DNA from 2 places in the Pseudoalteromonas sp. HL-AS2 genome. Region 1 is predicted to be linked to the other one. Evidence: predicted binding sites of a transcription regulator. Region 1 holds the regulator's gene; the other holds the start of a gene.
The links. Region 1 encodes MetJ, which represses methionine synthesis genes. Its sites were predicted from a motif close to TAGACGTCTAGACGTCTA; they were not measured.

Region 1 (9,331 bases):
TCACTTTGTTCAGCCTTTATTATTACGTTAAACCTGATATCCCAAGTGTGCAAGTTTTAAAAGACGTGCAATTACAAACTCCTATGCAAGTATTCACTAAAGATGGTCTGTTGATCAATCAATTTGGTGAAAAACGACGAATTCCGGTCACAATAGACCAAATACCACAACCCCTCATTAATGCATTTTTAGCCACCGAAGACAGCCGCTTTTATGATCACCTTGGTATTGACCCCATAGGTATAGTGCGCTCTGCACTTGTACTTATATCTACCGGAGAGAAAAAACAAGGCGCTAGTACTATTACTATGCAGCTAGCACGTAATTTTTTCTTAACCCGCGAAAAAGCCTACATTCGTAAAGTAAAAGAAATTTTTATCGCGATACATATTGAAAACTTATTAAGCAAAAACGAAATTCTTGAGCTGTATTTAAATAAAATTGAATTAGGTAATAGGGCGTTTGGTATTGGTGCAGCAGCGCAAGTTTATTACGGTAAAGAACTAAAAGACTTAACCCTTGCGCAAATGGCAATGATTGCCGGCCTGCCAAAAGCACCTTCAGCGCTTAATCCTATTCGCAATCCAGTGCGTGCTAAAGCGCGTCGTAATGTCGTACTTGGTAGAATGTTGTCTGAACGTTATATAACCCAAAGCGAATATGAAGAGACTATTAATCAACCTATAACGGCCGTTTTTCATGGCGCTGAAATAGATTTATACGCACCTTATATATCTGAAATGGTGCGTGCAGAAATGGTTGCTAAATACGGTATTGATAAAGCGTACAACTCTGGCTTTAAAATATTTACCTCGGTAGAATCCCACGTTCAACAAGCTGCGCAAACGGCTTTAGTAAATAACTTACATAGTTACGATATGCGCCACGGTTTTAGAGGTCCAGAGCGTTTATTATGGGATGCGCAAACACAACCAGCATTAAGCCAAGCACAAATTCTTAACCAGCTAAAAGACGTAAAACAGCTTGGCGACTTACAAGCAGCAGTGGTATTGGCGGTTAACGAAAAAACAGCCGACGTTTTACTAAAAAATGGTGAACTGGCAACACTTACATGGGATAACTTAAAGTGGGCACGTAAATATATTACGCGTTACCGCCAAAGTTTTGCTCCTAAAGCTGCAACTGAAATATTAGTACCAGGTGCACAAATATGGCTACGTAAAAACGACGATAATAATTATTTATTGAGTCAAATTCCTGAAGCCTCTAGTGCCATTGTGTCTTTAGACCCTCAAGATGGCCGTATTAAAGCAATTGTTGGTGGTTATAGTTTTGAGCAAAGCCAGTACAACCGTGCAGTGCAAGCTAAACGCCAAGTCGGCTCAAACATTAAACCCTTTATTTACTCTGCAGCTCTGGAAAAAGGCTACACTTTAGCATCCATTTTAAACGACGCTCCAATTAATCAATGGGATAAAAGCCAAGGTATTGCATGGCGCCCAAAAAACAGCCCTGCAGTTTATAATGGCCCAATTCGTATTCGCCGCGCATTGGCGCAATCTAAAAACGTTATTTCGGTTCGTCTTCTACGTGGTGTAGGCTTGCAACGTACTGCCGATCATTTACTTAAATTTGGTTTTGATAATAAAGACATTAACCGCAGTGAATCCTTAGCGCTTGGTAGTGCTTCCATTTCTCCATTAGAACTTGCTCGTGGTATGAGCGCGTTTGCTAATGGCGGGCATTTAATAGAACCGTATTTTATATCTGAAATTCAAGATGCCTTTGGTACAGTGTTATTTAAAGCAAACCCAGCCCTAGCCTGCGATGAGAACACGCAGCCCCTCGCTATCGAAAATAACAGCAGCCTAACGATAGAAAATACTGAGCAAGGTGAAAAAGCGCAGCAAACAGTGCAATGTGCCCCACGTATTATTTCTAAACAAAATGCTTTTTTAATTGCAGACGCTATGAACAGCGCAATTTGGGGCGGCGGAAGCTGGAGCAATAAAACAGGCTGGACGGGGACTGCATGGCGAGCACAGCGTTTAGGGCGTCGTGATTTATCGGGTAAAACAGGTACCACAAACGATTCTGTTGACACTTGGTTTAGTGGTTTTAACCGCAATGTACTCACCTCAGTATGGGTTGGCTTTGACAACCCTGGCAATACTCTAGGTCGTTCTGCTTATAACAACAACCTTGATAGTGGTCAAATAACAGGGGCTGAATCGGGCGCTAAAACAGCTCAACCGGCATGGAATGAATTTATGAGGGCAGCTCTTGATGGGCAACCAGAAGCGCCAATTGAACCACCTGAAGGATTAGTTTCTATTCGTATTGATTTAGCGACTGGCTTATTAAGCCACAAAAATGATTATACTAGCCGCTTTGAATACTTTGAAAAAGGCACTACCCCAACTAGTTATGTGCTTTCGCAGCCAAGCGATATTTTTGAAGAAAACACCAAAACAGAAGAAGAGCTATTTTAACCATAAGCACATCTCTCATTAGCTAAATGGTTAATTACGCTAAAAAACGGCAACCTTCTTAGGTTGCCGTTTTTTGTTTTATTTAATTATTACTTTAAGTTTTTTATCAGCCAATATAAGTCAGAATGAACGCCTGCTGCAGTCACTTCCTTACCAGCACCTGGGCCTTGTATAATCAAGGCATTATTGCTGTACCACTGGCTGTTAATAACAAAAATATTATCACCCGGGGTTAAGTTTGCTAATGCGTCATTGGGCGTAACATACGCTAACCCTACTTTGGCCGTTACGCTATCGTGCTCAATACTCAGTAAACCTGTATAACGAAGTACCGCGTTTTGTAATTTTGCATTGCGTGCATGCTCTTCAATAAAAGTGTCGAGCTTATGTTTATTAGCTAAAAAGTCATCCCAGCTACCTAGTGCTAGCTCATCGGGCATTAACGGCGCTAAGGCAATGTCGTTAAGGTCTAATTCAACCCCTAACTCTCGCGCTAAAATAAGTAGCTTACGCTGCATATCTCGCCCCGATAAATCTTCGCGCGGATCGGGTTCAGTAAAACCCATTTGTTGCGCTTCAAGTAATAACTCAGAAAATGCAGTTGCGCCATTATACATACTACATAACCACGATAACGTACCCGAAAAAACACCTTCTATACGTGTTATTTTATCGCCACTGTTTTGTAAATCTGCAAGGGCAAAATTAATTGGTAAACCGGCACCCACACTAGCGTTATAGCGCCAATATAAATTGCGCTGCGCAATATTGTGCTGCAACGCTTTATACCAAGGAGTTGGCGCGGTACCAGCATACTTATTAGCACTAATTAAATGACAATCAAGCGCAACAAAATCTGGGTATAACTGACTAAATTGCTCGCTGGCGGTTATATCTATAACCACTTTATGCTCGTAATCAAGCTGGCCAATAGCGGTTAATAAATCTTGGCTGCTATAGTCAACAGCCTCTAACTGCCATTGGTTCTTCCAGTGCTGTACATTTATGCCGCTGGGATTAAATAGCAGTTTTTGCGAACGTGCTAATCCCACTAACTTAATATTAAAGTCGGTTGATAAACGTGCTAGCTGCGCCGATAGTTGGCTAACAAATACATCCCCTACGTTACCAAGCCCTGCCACTATTAAGGCAATTTCTTGGCCTTTAGTGATCAGTTTATCGTGCAGCACATTAAGCACATCACTATCAATAAGCTGATCCGTCAGTAGCAATACATAACCACTATCTTGATGCACAAAGCGAGGTTCAATATTATGCAAATTGAGCAACTCGCGTGCCTGAGTACTCAATAAGTTTATATCTTGCTCAGGAGCAACTAGCGCGCAACCATGTAGGTTAGACTCGCTAATATTGGCTCTTCCTGCAAAGTAACTAACTACTTGATGGGTCGCTACTGCCGGTACTATTAGGTAAGTTTCACCCGCGCTACTAAAATGATGCAAACTATGTTGAATAAGCTGGCTAACCTGAGTTACCTCACCCTCAACTAGCCCTTCAACACTAAGTAAATCTATATTTTCTAATGTAGTAATAAAGCGTTTTTGTTTTACACAGCCCTCTTTCACTACATTTGTTGAGCTTGCTTGCACGTCAAAACTACTGCGCACCGCAAGCTTTATATCGGTATTTTTAAGTGGCGATAATGTTTTAGCGTGTAAAACGGGGTTACCTAATCTTGCCAATAAGTTAGCTTGCGCTCTACATACCTTAGCGTATTTAATGGCCTTGTTAACTTTACGTGGGTCGGTACTAAATATCCCTTGTGTATCGGTCCAAATATATACTTGTTTAGCATTGCAATAACTTGCCAATAAGGTTGCACTGTAATCACTACCATTGCGACCAAGAGTGACCGTATCGCCTTGGGTATTAGCCGCAATAAACCCTGTTACCACGTTAATTTTGTGCTGGCTAATAAGCTCACTACACTGCTGTGTATTTTGGCTATGCAATAATTGTCCATCACTTAGCGTAAACAAGCCTCTTGCGTCTTGCATGCATGCAGCAACATTAAGTTGCTGTAAATACGCAGCGAGCAAACGAGCTGACCACAACTCACCATGGGCGAGTAGCGCCGCTTCTTGCAACTGCTCAGTACTCGCTAATTTAGCAACTAAACTTAGCTCTTCATTTAGAGTGGTTAAAGCGCTGCGCTTTAAATCGCCCTGCAGTAGCTGCGTTATTAAATCACTTTGATGATTGTTTAATTGCAATACAATATCAGCGAGCGCTTGAGTATCGTGCTGCTGATAACTTTGCCACAGTTTTACTAATGTATCTGTGGTTTTTCCTGCAGCCGATACCACTACACAATCACCGGGCTGAGCTTGCCCTAAAATTATTTTTGCAACGCTTTTATAGCGCTCGGCTGAGCTTAAACTCGAACCACCAAACTTATGAATATTATTAGTCATATTAATTACCACAACGCCGGGTGAGCAGCGCTCAATTTAACATTACTACTTGCGCTAGCACCTGCTTTACCTGCGTTATTGTGCTGACCTGGTTGCACTAAATTAAATACCCGATCAAAGTCTGCTAATAAATCTGCTACATCTTCAATACCTACCGACACACGAATAAGCGTATCGCCAACGCCAGCGGCTAAACGAGCCTCGGCTTCCATTCCTGCATGCGTCATTGTTGCTGGGTGGCATATTAAGCTCTCTACGCCACCTAAAGATTCAGCTAAGCTAAATGTTTTAAGGTTTGTTAAAAATGCAGCTGCGTCATTTACATCACCTTTAATGTCAAAACTAACCATGCCACCAAAACCAAGTTGCTGTGCTTTAGCCAATTCATGTTGTGGATGCGACTCTAGCCCCGGGTAATATACTTGGCTAACAAATTTTGAGCTTTCAAGGTACTTAGCAATAGCTAAGGCATTTTCTTGATGCTGCCGTAAGCGTACATTTAAAGTACGCAAGCCACGCAAAGTTAAGTAACTATCAAACGGTGCCCCCGTTATACCAATATTATTTGCCCACCAAGCCAGTTCTTCACCTAGTTCGTCAGTTGCAGCAATAACCGCACCGCCAACCACGTCTGAGTGGCCATTTATGTACTTAGTGGTTGAGTGCACCACAATATCAACGCCAAATTTAATCGGGTTTTGTAATGCAGGCGATAAAAAAGTGTTATCTGCGGCTACCAAAGCACCGCATTGTTTCGCAATATCGGTTACTGCTTTAATATCAGTTAAACGTAAAATAGGGTTACTAGGGGTTTCTATCCAAATTAACTTAGGTTTGATTACTAAAATTTGCTGCAAACTTTCTGGTTTAGTTAAATCTAACACTTCGAGTTTTAATAGGCCGCGCTTTTGTAATGAGGTAAATAAGCGATAGCTGCCGCCATAACAATCATGGGGGATCACTAACGTATCGTCACTATTAAGCAGCTGAGTGGCTAAATGTACGGCAGCCATTCCTGTTGCAGTAATAATGCCGCGAGCACCACCTTCGAGTTCGCTGAGTGCTTGGGCTAAAGTATCACGATTTGGATTACCACTGCGGCCATAGTCATATTGACGTTTTGTATCAAAGTCGGCAAACGAATAAGTGGTTGATAAATACAGCGGAGGCACAACCGCGCCATGGTGCTTATCAGCATCGACACCACTGCGAACTGCAATTGTCGCTTTATTTTTTTCGCTCATATTTATTACCTGCTTTATTTAGATGTTTAGACGTCTAAAACAGTAATTCATTCAACTTAAGAAGTCAAAACATTTAAACACCTAGCCATCTGTGCAACAAGTATTTGACTAATTTGTTTAAATCGATAGAATTTCACGCATATTCGCGCTATTTTTTAGTAGGGTGAGCAATTAATAATCTGAGGCAACGATACATCTTATGGCAAAATGGAATGGCGAGTATATTCACCCATACGCAGAACACGGGAAAAAATCAGAGCAAGTTAAAAAGATCACCGTTTCGATCCCGCTAAATGTATTAAAAGTACTAACCGATGAACGCACCCGTAGGCAAATTAATAACTTACGCCATGCAACTAATAGCGAGCTATTATGTGAAGCATTTTTGCATGCGTTTACTGGGCAACCGTTACCTAACGATGATGATTTACGTAAAGATAACGCCGAAAAAGTGCCTGAAGAAGTGAAAAAAATAATGCAAGAAATGGGCTTAGAAGTTCCTGTTTTAAACGAAGACTAAACAGCGGCTTTTAAACAAAAAAACCTCAGCATGGCTGAGGTTTTTTTATGGCTATAAATTACACTGAAGTAACTTAATACCGAGCAACATAATGCTGCTTATTCCATATAGTTTGCTGGCAGCTCTATTTGCGCTACGCCTGAAGCAATGGCTGCTAATGCAACTGCTTTAGCAATACGCGGCAATAAACGCGGGTCCATAGGCTTAGGAATAATATACTCTGCACCAAACGCTAGCTTATCGACACCGGCAGCTTTTAGTACTTCTGGTGGAACCGGCTCTTTGGCAATACTACGAATAGCTTCAACTGCTGCAATTTTCATTTCATCGTTAATTTCACTGGCACGCACATCAAGTGCACCACGGAAAATAAACGGAAAACACAACACGTTATTAACTTGGTTAGGGTAATCTGAGCGCCCTGTTGCCATAATTAAATCGCTACGTGCGCCGTGTGCCAATGCCGGATCAATCTCAGGGTCTGGGTTCGAACAAGCAAATACGACTGGCTTTGCTGCCATTAATTTTAAATCATCGGCCGATAATAAGTTAGGGCCCGATACACCAACAAATACGTCAGCATCTTCAATTACATCTTGTAATGTACGCTTATCGGTATTGTTAGCAAATAACTGTTTGTACTCGTTTAAATCATCACGGCGAGTGTGAATAACACCTTTACGATCAAGCATATAAATATGTTCACGCAGTGCACCACACTTAATTAATAACTCCATACAAGCAATCGCTGCAGCGCCGGCACCTAAACATACAATAACTGCATCTTCAATATCTTTGCCTTGCACTTCCAGCGCATTTATCATGCCTGCAGCCGTTACAATAGCCGTGCCGTGCTGATCATCATGAAAAACAGGAATACTACAGCGTTCAATAAGCGCCTTTTCAATTTCAAAACACTCTGGTGCTTTAATATCTTCAAGGTTAATACCGCCAAAAGTATCAGCAATATTAGCCACAGTATTTATAAAGTCTTCGGTGGTGCGGTGTTTTACTTCAATATCAATTGAGTCAATACCTGCAAAGCGTTTAAACAGCAACGACTTACCTTCCATTACCGGTTTTGACGCTAACGGGCCTAAATTTCCTAAGCCTAAAATGGCAGTACCATTGGTGATCACTGCAACCAAATTACCTTTACCTGTGTACTTATAGGCATTTGCAGGGTCAGCAGCAATTTCACGCACCGGCTCAGCTACACCGGGGCTATAAGCTAAAGCGAGATCATGAGCCGTTTCTGCAGGCTTGGTTAGCTCAATGCTGATTTTACCTGGAACGGGGTGAGAGTGATAATGTAGTGCTTGTTCACGAAAGTCCGACATAACGCGATTATATCCTGCAATTTAAGTTAAAGTGAGAGGGAGTAAAGCGACACTTAACATGCCTTAAAGTACGATACCCTTATTATTTTTAAATTCCAAGCAATATCAGGTCTATCCTGTTATATGCTAGATCTGTTAATTTTAAGCGAATTTTCAGCAACTTCGATAAAAACACCGCTACTTTTCATAAATATAAATTGTGCTAAAAGACACTTTTCAAGCTTATTTTAGTTAAAAGTATTATTCACAAAACAGGTTTTTAAAACGTAAATAAAATCAGCTAAAAGCGATTATTTATTCTGCTTTAACAACACATAGCTTCATGTTGGCTACTTTTAGAAACCGAGTTGAAAATTAAGCTATTAAAAATATAGAGAATATTAAGTCATTTGTCTGCAAAGGTTTATGCATACCGAGAATAAGAACAGGAAATAGTTATGCAAAAAGCAATAAACTTAAAACTAGCGAGGTTAGGGGGAAGTTAGAGGATTTTTAGGCATAAAAAAAGCATCCTAAGATGCTTTTTTTAACTAAATAGCAATAATTACTTTTTGCTACCAAGTGCACCGAAACGCTTGTTGAAACGATCAACACGTCCGCCAGTGTCTAAAATCTTTTGCTTACCAGTGTAAAACGGGTGACACGCAGAACAAACGTCTAGGTGAATATTTTTACACAGAGTAGAGCTAGTTTCGAATTCGTTTCCACATGAACAAGTTGCAGAAATTACTTCGTACTTAGGGTGAATACCTTCTTTCATAGAAACCTCTAGTTAAGGCCGCATCGCTCTCCAAACCCGGAGTCTGGCACCATACGTCGTTAAAACAAATTTATTGGTGGCGGATTTTATCCAACAACCATCAAGCACACAAGCATTAATTAGTATTTTTGCTAAAAAAATAACCATTTTGAGTAAACAAGGTTATTTGGTAGTAGGTTTTTAGCTGTATTTTTAGTACATTAGGGCCAAGTATTAGCACGCCCTCCCCCATTATTTTTTTAACAGTTGAGTTACTATGTATTTTGTTGAAGTTGCTATAAAAGTTCCACTACCGCGCACCTTTGATTATAAAGTAGATAGCCAGCTTGGTGAAGCTTCTGCGCCATTAAAACCCGGAATGCGGGTGTTAGTACCCTTTGGTAATCAACGTAAAGTAGCCGTGGTTTTAGCGCTTAAAACAACAACCGAAGTGCCTGAAAACAAAATAAAGGCAATTTTTGAAATTATCGACGATACGCCAATTTTATCTGCAGAGCACATAGAGTTACTGCGCTTTACTGCCCGTTATTATTGCTACCCGCTGGGTGAAACCATTCATATTGCATTGCCAAGCGCACT
Region 2 (9,331 bases), 490 kb from region 1:
ACCTTAATTTTATTACCGAAGATGGCCGTGCAAGTACCTTCTCGTTTTTATTCAGTGCCCTAATTATTGTTATGGTGGTTGGGCTATCTGTTTGGATTATTTACGAATCTAACGCAATGATGATGTATTAGGAGCTAAAGATGTTTCGTCGTTATTTATCAGTAACTAAGCCAGGTATTATTATGGGTAACTTAATCAGCGTAGCGGGCGGGTTTTTACTAGCCTCCCGCGGTGATATAAACCCATGGCTAATGGTTGCTACCTTAATTGGCTTATCGCTAGTGGTTGCATCAGGTTGTGCTATTAATAATGTGATTGACCGAGATATAGATATTGCCATGGCGCGTACTCGCACCCGGGTAACAGTAACGGGCGAAATGTCTGCAATGGCTGCTTTATGTCATGGGGTGGTATTGGGGATTATAGGCTTTGGTTTATTAATAGCTTATACCACTCCTGCAGCAGTATTTTTTGCCGCCTTTGGTTACTTTATTTATGTAGGGGTTTATAGCCTTTACATGAAGCGTAACTCAGTTTATGGCACTTTTATTGGCAGTTTATCGGGGGCTGTGCCACCGGTTGTTGGTTACTGCGCAGTATCTGGGGAGTTTGATATGGGGGCATTAATTTTACTGGTAATGTTTAGCCTGTGGCAAATGCCGCACTCATACGCCATTGCTATTTTTCGCTTTAAAGATTACCAAGCAGCGGGTATTCCTGTATTACCTGTAGCGCAAGGTATTGATAAAGCAAAACGCCATATTGTGCTTTATATTGCCATATATGCCTTGGTTGTAATGCTGCTACCTATTAGTGGTTATACCGGTGCTGCTTTTATGGCGGTTGCCTGTATTACTAGTTTTTGGTGGCTGTTAATGGCGCTGCGGGGCTATCGTCGTAATATAGATATAAGCGGCTGGGCGCGTCAAGTATTCGCGTTTTCAATTATTAATATTACTGCACTTAGTATTGCTATGGCGGTAGATTATCAAAGCATAGCGCCGCAGTTACTCGTACTTAGTTAATTTAATCATACCTAATTAATACACCTAGTTAATAGTACCGAGTTAATAGTACCGAGTTAATTCCAAAGTTAACAAAGGCTCTGAGATATTCGAGGAGCCTTTTTTCGTTTTAACGCGCCGCTGCAATATGTACTTATACCAAAACTCTAAAGCTATTAAAAACGTGCAGCTTGCTCAACTACAATGCCATGACGCTGAGCTAAACGCTGGTGATCTCTGTCGTAACCGCCGCCAATAACCGTAGCTACCGGAGTGTTGTGCTCAAGGCAGCGTTTAAGTACGAGATGGTCGCGCTGCTCTATACCTTGCCAGCTAATATCGAGTTTGCCTAAACCGTCTTGTTGCCACACATCAACTCCCGCATCGTACAGCACTAAATCGGGGTTTAGCTCTTTGAGCAAAAATTGTAGGGTGTCGTCAACTATGCCTAAATACTCAGCGTCTTGCATATTGTTAGTTAAACCAATATCTAAATCGCTAGGGGATTTACGAAACGGAAAGTTTTTTTCGCAATGAATCGAGCAGGTATACGCATAAGGCTGATGTTGCAGCATGGCCGCGGTGCCATCGCCTTGATGTACGTCTAAATCAAAAATAAGTACATTAGTAACCTCACCCGACTCAATTAATGTTTGCGTAGTAAAAGCCAAGTCGTTAACCATGCAATAGCCTGAGCCAAAATCAGTATGCGCGTGGTGTGTACCGCCTGCTAAATGGCATGCCATACCGTGTTTAAGGGCTAAGCGAGCGGTTTGTAGTGTACCTTGTGGGGCTGTAAAGGTACGCGCCATTAGCTCTTTTGACCAAGGTAGACCAATACGGCGCATGGCTTTTTCGTCTAATTGATTATGATATAGGTCGTGAATATAGTTTTCGCAGTGTACTAATTCTAGTGCCTCTGGCGTACCTAATAACGGCTGTACTAAGTTATCGCCAACTAATCCTAACTGCTTAACGTGCTGGTATAAATGTGCAAATTTACTCATTACAAAGCGATGTTTAGGATCAAAGCTAAACGAGTAATTAGGATGATAAACTAACGGCAAGTGAGGATTTAGGGTCATAAAATTCTATTTGTAGTTATAGTTATAAAACAAAAGCCCTACATAAATGCAGGGCTTAATTATTGCCTAGAGCTTAAAATTAGCTATTAACCAATCTTTTTGTACTTAATACGCTTAGGTTGAGTTGCCTCAGCACCTAACGTCTTTTTAAGCCACTCTTCGTACTCAGTGTAGTTACCATCAAAGAAGTTAATTTGGCCTTCGTCGCGGTAATCTAAAATATGTGTAGCAATACGGTCAAGGAACCAACGGTCATGCGATATACACATTACACAACCAGGAAACTCTAAAATAGCGTTTTCTAGTGCACGTAGTGTTTCAACGTCCAAGTCGTTAGTTGGCTCATCGAGTAGTAACACGTTACCGCCAGCTTTTAATAACTTAGCAAGGTGTAAACGGTTACGTTCACCACCCGATAGGTCTTTAACAAATTTTTGCTGATCGTTACCTTTAAAGTTAAAACGGCTAACGTAAGCACGGCTTGGGAACTCAAAATTACCAATTTTAAGTACGTCTTGCCCGTCTGATATTTCTTGGAAAACAGTTTTGCTTTCGTCCATACCGTCACGGAACTGATCAACCGTTGCAATGTGTACGCTTTCACCTATGGTGATGTTGCCGCTGTCTTGCTGTTGCTCGCCGCTGATCATTTTAAACAGTGTTGATTTACCCGCGCCGTTAGCACCAATAATGCCCACAATGGCACCTTTTGGCATGCTAAAGCTTAAATCGTCGATTAATACACGGTCGCCAAAGCTTTTACGTAAGTTAGTTATTTCAAGCACTTGATCCCCTAAACGTGGGCCAGGCGGAATAAACATTTCGTTGGTTTCGTTACGTTTTTGATAATCAGACTGCTGCATTTCGGTAAACTGCGCCATACGTGCTTTTGACTTAGCTTGGCGGCCTTTAGGGTTTGAACGAACCCATTCAAGCTCTTGCGCAATTGACTTTTGACGTGCTTTTTCAGATTTTTGCTCTTGTTGTAGGCGCGCATCTTTTTGCTCTAACCACGAAGAGTAGTTACCTTCCCATGGAATACCTTCACCACGGTCAAGCTCTAAAATCCAACCTGCTACATTATCTAGGAAGTAACGGTCATGCGTTACCGCCACAACTGTGCCTTCGTAATCGTGTAAGAAGCGCTCTAACCAGGCAACCGACTCAGCGTCTAAGTGGTTAGTTGGCTCATCGAGAATAAGCATGTCTGGTTTTTCAAGTAACAGTCGGCATATAGCAACACGGCGGCGTTCACCACCCGAAAGGTGCTCAATTTTAGCATCCCACTCAGGTAAACGTAGTGCATCGGCAGCGCGCTCTAAAACGTTGTCTATGTTATGACCATCGTGCGCTTGAATAACCGCTTCAAGCTCGCCTTGCTCTTTTGCAAGTGCGTCAAAGTCAGCGTCTTCCATGGCGTATTCGTTATACACTTCGTCAAGGCGTTTAAGCGCGTATTTAACTTCGCCAACAGCTTGCTCAACGATTTCGCGTACGGTTTTGCTTTCGTCTAAAACAGGTTCTTGCGGTAAGTAACCAATTTTAGTGCCTGGTTGTGGAAAGGCATCACCTTCAAAGTCTTGGTCAACACCGGCCATAATACGTAGCAATGTTGATTTACCAGAGCCGTTTAAACCAAGCACACCAATTTTAGCGCCCGGGAAAAAGTGTAACGAGATGTCTTTTAAGATAGTGCGCTTAGGTGGCACAACCTTAGAAACTCGACTCATCGAGAATATAAATTTATCAGGTAAAACCATGGAAAAAACCTTCAAATAATAATAAAAATTACAATGCTCTATTGTAGTGGTTGACGGGTGAGGCAGTCAACGAATGGCCAATTTTAAACCGACAAACAAACTATAAAGTGCACAAAAACGATTATAAAATAGGATGAAAAAAATTCATTTGGATATTTAGACATCTATACATCTATTGGTTGATATTTTTTCTTATCTGTTCATAATAAGTTTTCGGTTTTGATGAATAGGAGTAAAAGGATGCCAATTACAGTAAAAGACGAACTACCAGCTATTGCTCGCCTGCGCCAAGAAAACGTATTTGTAATGCCACAAACTCGTGCAAAAACGCAAGAAATTCGCCCCATGCGTTTGGCTATTCTTAACTTAATGCCTAATAAAGTTGAAACCGAAGTACAGTTTATTCGTTTGCTTGCCAATTCGCCCTTGCAAGTAAATGTAGAACTACTGCGTCTAGACACTCATCGCAGTAGCAGTAATTCAGAGCAGCACCTAGACACCTTTTATCGTTATTTTTCAGAAGTAAAAAACAATAACTACGATGCATTAATAGTTACCGGCGCGCCGCTAGCGCATTTAGAGTACCAGGATGTAGCTTATTGGGATGAGTTTACCGCAATTTTAGATTGGGCTGAGCAGCATGTTACGTCTACACTTTTTTCGTGTTGGGCAGCGCATGCAGCGCTTTATCATCATTATAAAATAAAGCGCGATTTAAAAACCGATAAACTGTGCGGCGTATTTACGCACCAATGTTACTTTGAACATGGGGCGTTAACGCGCGGCTTTGACGACACCTTTTTAGTGCCGCATTCGCGTTATGGCCATGTAGATGTAAATAAAATAAATGCTTGCAATGAACTAGTCGTGCTAGCGGGTTCTGAGAAAGTAGGTGCTTACTTAGTTAAAAATAAGTCGGGCAGCCAAGTGTTTATTACCGGCCACCCAGAGTATGACGCCGACTCGTTAAAAGCTGAATACCAACGCGATTGCGAAAAAAGCGACAATGCGCCCAAACCCGAAAATTACTTTCCAGATGATGATGCAACTAAACAACCTTCAAAAACGTGGCAAAGCCATGCTTTTTTACTTTTTTCGAACTGGTTAAATTATTACGTGTACCAAACTACACCCTATGATATTAATTTAGTTAGCCAAGACGTAAGGACTAACAACTATGCCGAATAACCCTCTTAATAATGACCAAAATAAGCACGACGAACTAAGTGCAGCGTTAAAAGAGCGAATTTTAATTTTAGACGGCGCTATGGGCACTATGATCCAAGCACACCAATTAGAAGAGCAAGACTATCGCGGTGAGCGCTTTAAAGATTGGCATGTACTTATTCGCGGTAATAACGATTTACTAAGCCTTACGCAGCCTAAAATAATTACCGATATTCATCGTAGCTTTTTAGCTGCCGGTGCCGATATTATCGAAACCAATACCTTTAACTCCACCACCATTTCGATGGAAGATTACGACATGGCTAATTTAAGCCGTGAAATAAACCTAGAGTCGGCAAAATTGGCACGGCTACTTTGCGATGAGTTTAGTGCTAAAACACCCGAAAAACCACGTTATGTAGCGGGCGTACTTGGGCCAACATCAAAAACTTGTTCATTGTCGCCCGATGTAAACGATCCGGGTTATCGTAATGTTACCTTTGATCGTTTAGTTACTGCCTATGTAGAATCGACCTTGGCACTGATGGAAGGTGGCGCCGATATTATTTTAATCGAAACCATATTCGATACCCTCAATGCTAAAGCTGCATCGTTTGCAGTAGAGGAAGCGTTTGAGCAAGCAGGGCGCACATTACCAGTTATGATCTCCGGCACTATTACCGATGCCTCTGGGCGTACGCTTTCGGGGCAAACTACCGAAGCCTTTTATAACTCTATTCGCCATATTAAACCGCTTTCTATTGGCCTTAACTGCGCCTTAGGCCCAGATTTACTGCGCCAATATGTGCAAGAGTTGTCGCGTGTATGCGAAACCTTTACCTCTGTGCATCCAAATGCAGGCTTGCCTAACGAATTTGGTGGCTACGACCTAGAAGCAAAAGAAATGGCAACCGAAATTATTGATTGGGGTAAGTCGGGCTTTATTAATATTGTAGGTGGTTGCTGCGGCACCACACCTGCGCATATTCGCGCCTTTGCAAAAGGGCTTGAAGGCGTTAAACCACGCCAGTTGCCAGAAATTGAAGTACGCATGCGTTTATCGGGCCTCGAAGCCTGTAACTTAAATTAAGGAGCCGCCAACATGACTCAAAAAATAGCAGTATTTACTAATGTCGGCGAACGTACCAATGTAACCGGCTCCGCCATGTTTAAACGTTTGATCATGGAAGAAGACTATGAAACCGCGTTAACAGTTGCTCGCGAACAAGTAGAAAACGGCGCGCAGGTAATTGATATAAACATGGACGAAGCCATGTTGGACTCAAAAGCCGCCATGGTTAAGTTTTTAAATTTAATTGCCTCAGAACCCGATATTTCTCGCGTACCTATCATGGTCGACTCCTCTAAATGGGAAGTAATAGAAGCTGGTTTAAAGTGCATTCAAGGCAAAGCCATTGTTAACTCAATTTCGTTAAAAGAAGGCGAAGAGCCGTTTATTCGTCAAGCCAAAACCATTAAACGTTTTGGTGCAGCGGCTGTAGTTATGGCCTTTGACACCGACGGCCAAGCCGCTACCGCCGATAGAAAGTTTGAAATATGTGAGCGTAGCTACAAAATATTAGTAGAAGAAGTTGGCTTTGCGCCCGAAGACATTATTTTTGACCCAAATATATTTGCTGTAGCCACAGGGATAGAAGAGCACGACAACTACGCGGTCGAATTTATTGAAGGCACACGGCGCATAAAGCAAAACTTGCCGCACTGTAAAGTGTCGGGTGGGGTGTCGAATGTGTCGTTTTCGTTTCGCGGTAATAACCCAGTACGTGAAGCCATTCACTCAGTATTTTTATATCACGCTATTCAAGCGGGTATGGATATGGGGATTGTTAACGCGGGGCAACTGGCGGTTTACGATGATATACCTGAAGAGCTACGCAAAGCCGTTACAGACGTAATACTCAATACTGACCCCGGTGCAGGCGAGCGTTTAGTAGAGCTTGCGCCTAAGTACTCAGGCATGGCACAAGCTGAGCGCGTTGAAGATTTAGAATGGCGCAGTTGGAGCGTTGAAAAACGCCTTGAACATGCCCTTGTTAAAGGTATAACTACCTTTATAGACGAAGACACCGAAGAGTGCCGCGCAGCTGCCGCTAAACCTATTCACGTAATTGAAGGCCCGTTAATGGACGGCATGAACGTAGTAGGTGACTTATTTGGTGCAGGTAAAATGTTTTTACCACAAGTAGTTAAATCGGCCCGCGTAATGAAGCGCGCCGTAGCTTACCTAGATCCCTACATTGAGCTTGAAAAAGAAGAAGGTTCAACCAACGGAAAAATTGTAATGGCCACAGTAAAAGGCGACGTACACGACATAGGTAAAAACATTGTTGGCGTAGTACTGCAATGTAATAACTACGAAGTAATCGACTTAGGCGTAATGGTGCCTGCTGATAAAATACTGCAAACCGCAATCGACGAAAAAGCTGATATTATTGGTTTATCGGGGCTAATTACCCCATCGCTTGACGAAATGGTACACGTAGCCAAAGAAATGAAACGCCGTGGTTTTGAACTGCCGCTGTTAATTGGTGGTGCTACTACATCAAAAGCGCACACCGCCGTTAAAATTGAGCCACAGTACGATAAAGGCGTAGTGTATGTGAGTAACGCCAGCCGTGCAGTGGGTGTGGTTTCAAACTTATTATCGAAAGAGCACAAAAGTGACTTTTTAGAAAAAACACAAGCCGAGTACGTGAAAGTACGCGAGCAACAAGCGCGTAAAAAACCACGCTCAAAACCAGTGACAATTCAGCGTGCTCGCGATAACGCTGCAAAACTCGATTGGGATAACTACACACCACCAGTGCCTAAGCAGCTTGGCGTGCAAGAGTTTAAAAACGTATCTATAGCTACGCTGCGTAAATACATAGATTGGACGCCATATTTTATGACCTGGTCAATTGCTGGTAAATACCCGCGCATAATGACCGATGAAGTAGTAGGCGAGCAAGCGCAAAGCTTATTTAAAGACGCCAACGACATGTTAGACGACCTTGAAAAAGCAGGCAGTTTGCAACCACTGGGTGTAATTGGTTTATTTCCGGCAAACCGCGTTGGCGACGACATAGAAATATACACAGACGAAACACGCAAAGAGGTGTTAACTACCTCGTGCCATTTACGCCAGCAAACCGAAAAAACCGATTTTGCTAACTACTGCCTAGCTGATTATATAGCCCCAAAAGGTACGCCAGATTACTTTGGCGCATTTGCAGTAACGGGGGGGTTGGAAGAAGACGACCTAGCTAATGCGTTTGACGCCCAGCAAGACGACTACAACAAAATAATGATTAAAGCCGTTGCCGACAGGCTCGCCGAAGCGTTTGCCGAGTACCTACACGAGCAAGTACGTAAAGAATACTGGGGTTTTGCACCAGATGAAAACTTAGAAAACGATGAGCTAATACGCGAAAACTACCAAGGTATTCGCCCAGCGCCAGGCTACCCGGCGTGCCCAGAGCACACCGAGAAAAAGAAAATTTGGCAGTTGCTCGACACCGAAAAACGTATTGGCATGCAGCTAACAAGCTCGTACGCCATGTGGCCAGGTGCGGCCGTTTCGGGCTGGTACTTTTCACACCCTGAGGCAAAATACTACGCAGTAGCAGCGGTACAAAAGGATCAGGTTGAAGATTACGCTAAACGAACCAATATGACGCTGGAAGAAGCTGAAAGATGGCTGTCGCCTAATTTGGGGTATGATCCAGAATAGAGCGGAGCGGTCAGTTATCAGTAAAACAAAAACGAGCCAAATTTGGCTCGTTTTTAACAACTATTGTGACCAATTAATTCAGTGTCTAGAATTAATTGGCCACAACACATTAATTTTATTATTCAATTTTTTAGATTAGTTTTTGGGTTGGCCACCAAGACAAATCAGTTCATTGGCTTCTTCTTTGCTCAAGTCACTTAGGAGTAAATCTAAGGTGATCTCAGTGCGTCGTTGGGCTGAACCAAACTTGTCAAAACCACCACACTTCACGGTGTCAATTTTTACCAGTGCGATAGTTTGGCTGTTGTCTTTTATCTCAATGTTCAAATAGCGCATATAACTAGCCATGTCCCACCACCAGTTTGCAGAGTAAGTCAGCTTAGGGTTATTTGTTACGTTAGAGTTAGACTGTGAAATATCGACAATTTGATATTTAAAGCCGTATTTATCTAACTTGCCAGCAATGATATGTTTAATTGAATCTTTAGTTTTACCATCATCGATTATTTGTATATTTTTGTTTGTTAAACTTTTTGAATCTAGTTTTTGAAGCTCAACAATTGCATTGTTAGCACAACCAGA

Region 2: a site for MetJ is predicted at 4,007-4,024, ahead of metA (homoserine O-succinyltransferase). Genes of this name have one in related genera too.

What each region holds. Positions count from the first base shown of each region.
Region 1 is NZ_CP133571.1:2,831,369-2,840,699, forward strand. Features, by position in the region: gene RB215_RS13200 (penicillin-binding protein 1A) at 1-2,453, shown strand, start outside; gene RB215_RS13205 (bifunctional aspartate kinase/homoserine dehydrogenase II) at 2,543-4,888, opposite strand; gene metB (cystathionine gamma-synthase) at 4,894-6,132, opposite strand; gene metJ (met regulon transcriptional regulator MetJ) at 6,332-6,652, shown strand; gene RB215_RS13220 (malic enzyme-like NAD(P)-binding protein) at 6,751-7,992, opposite strand; gene rpmE (50S ribosomal protein L31) at 8,537-8,752, opposite strand; gene priA (primosomal protein N') at 9,009-9,331, shown strand, end outside.
Region 2 is NZ_CP133571.1:2,341,066-2,350,396, reverse strand. Features, by position in the region: gene cyoD (cytochrome o ubiquinol oxidase subunit IV) at 1-131, shown strand, start outside; gene cyoE (heme o synthase) at 141-1,025, shown strand; gene RB215_RS10915 (histone deacetylase) at 1,181-2,089, opposite strand; gene ettA (energy-dependent translational throttle protein EttA) at 2,176-3,849, opposite strand; gene metA (homoserine O-succinyltransferase) at 4,090-5,037, shown strand; gene RB215_RS10900 (homocysteine S-methyltransferase family protein) at 5,027-6,106, shown strand; gene metH (methionine synthase) at 6,119-8,749, shown strand; gene RB215_RS10890 (Sbal_3080 family lipoprotein) at 8,885-9,331, opposite strand, start outside.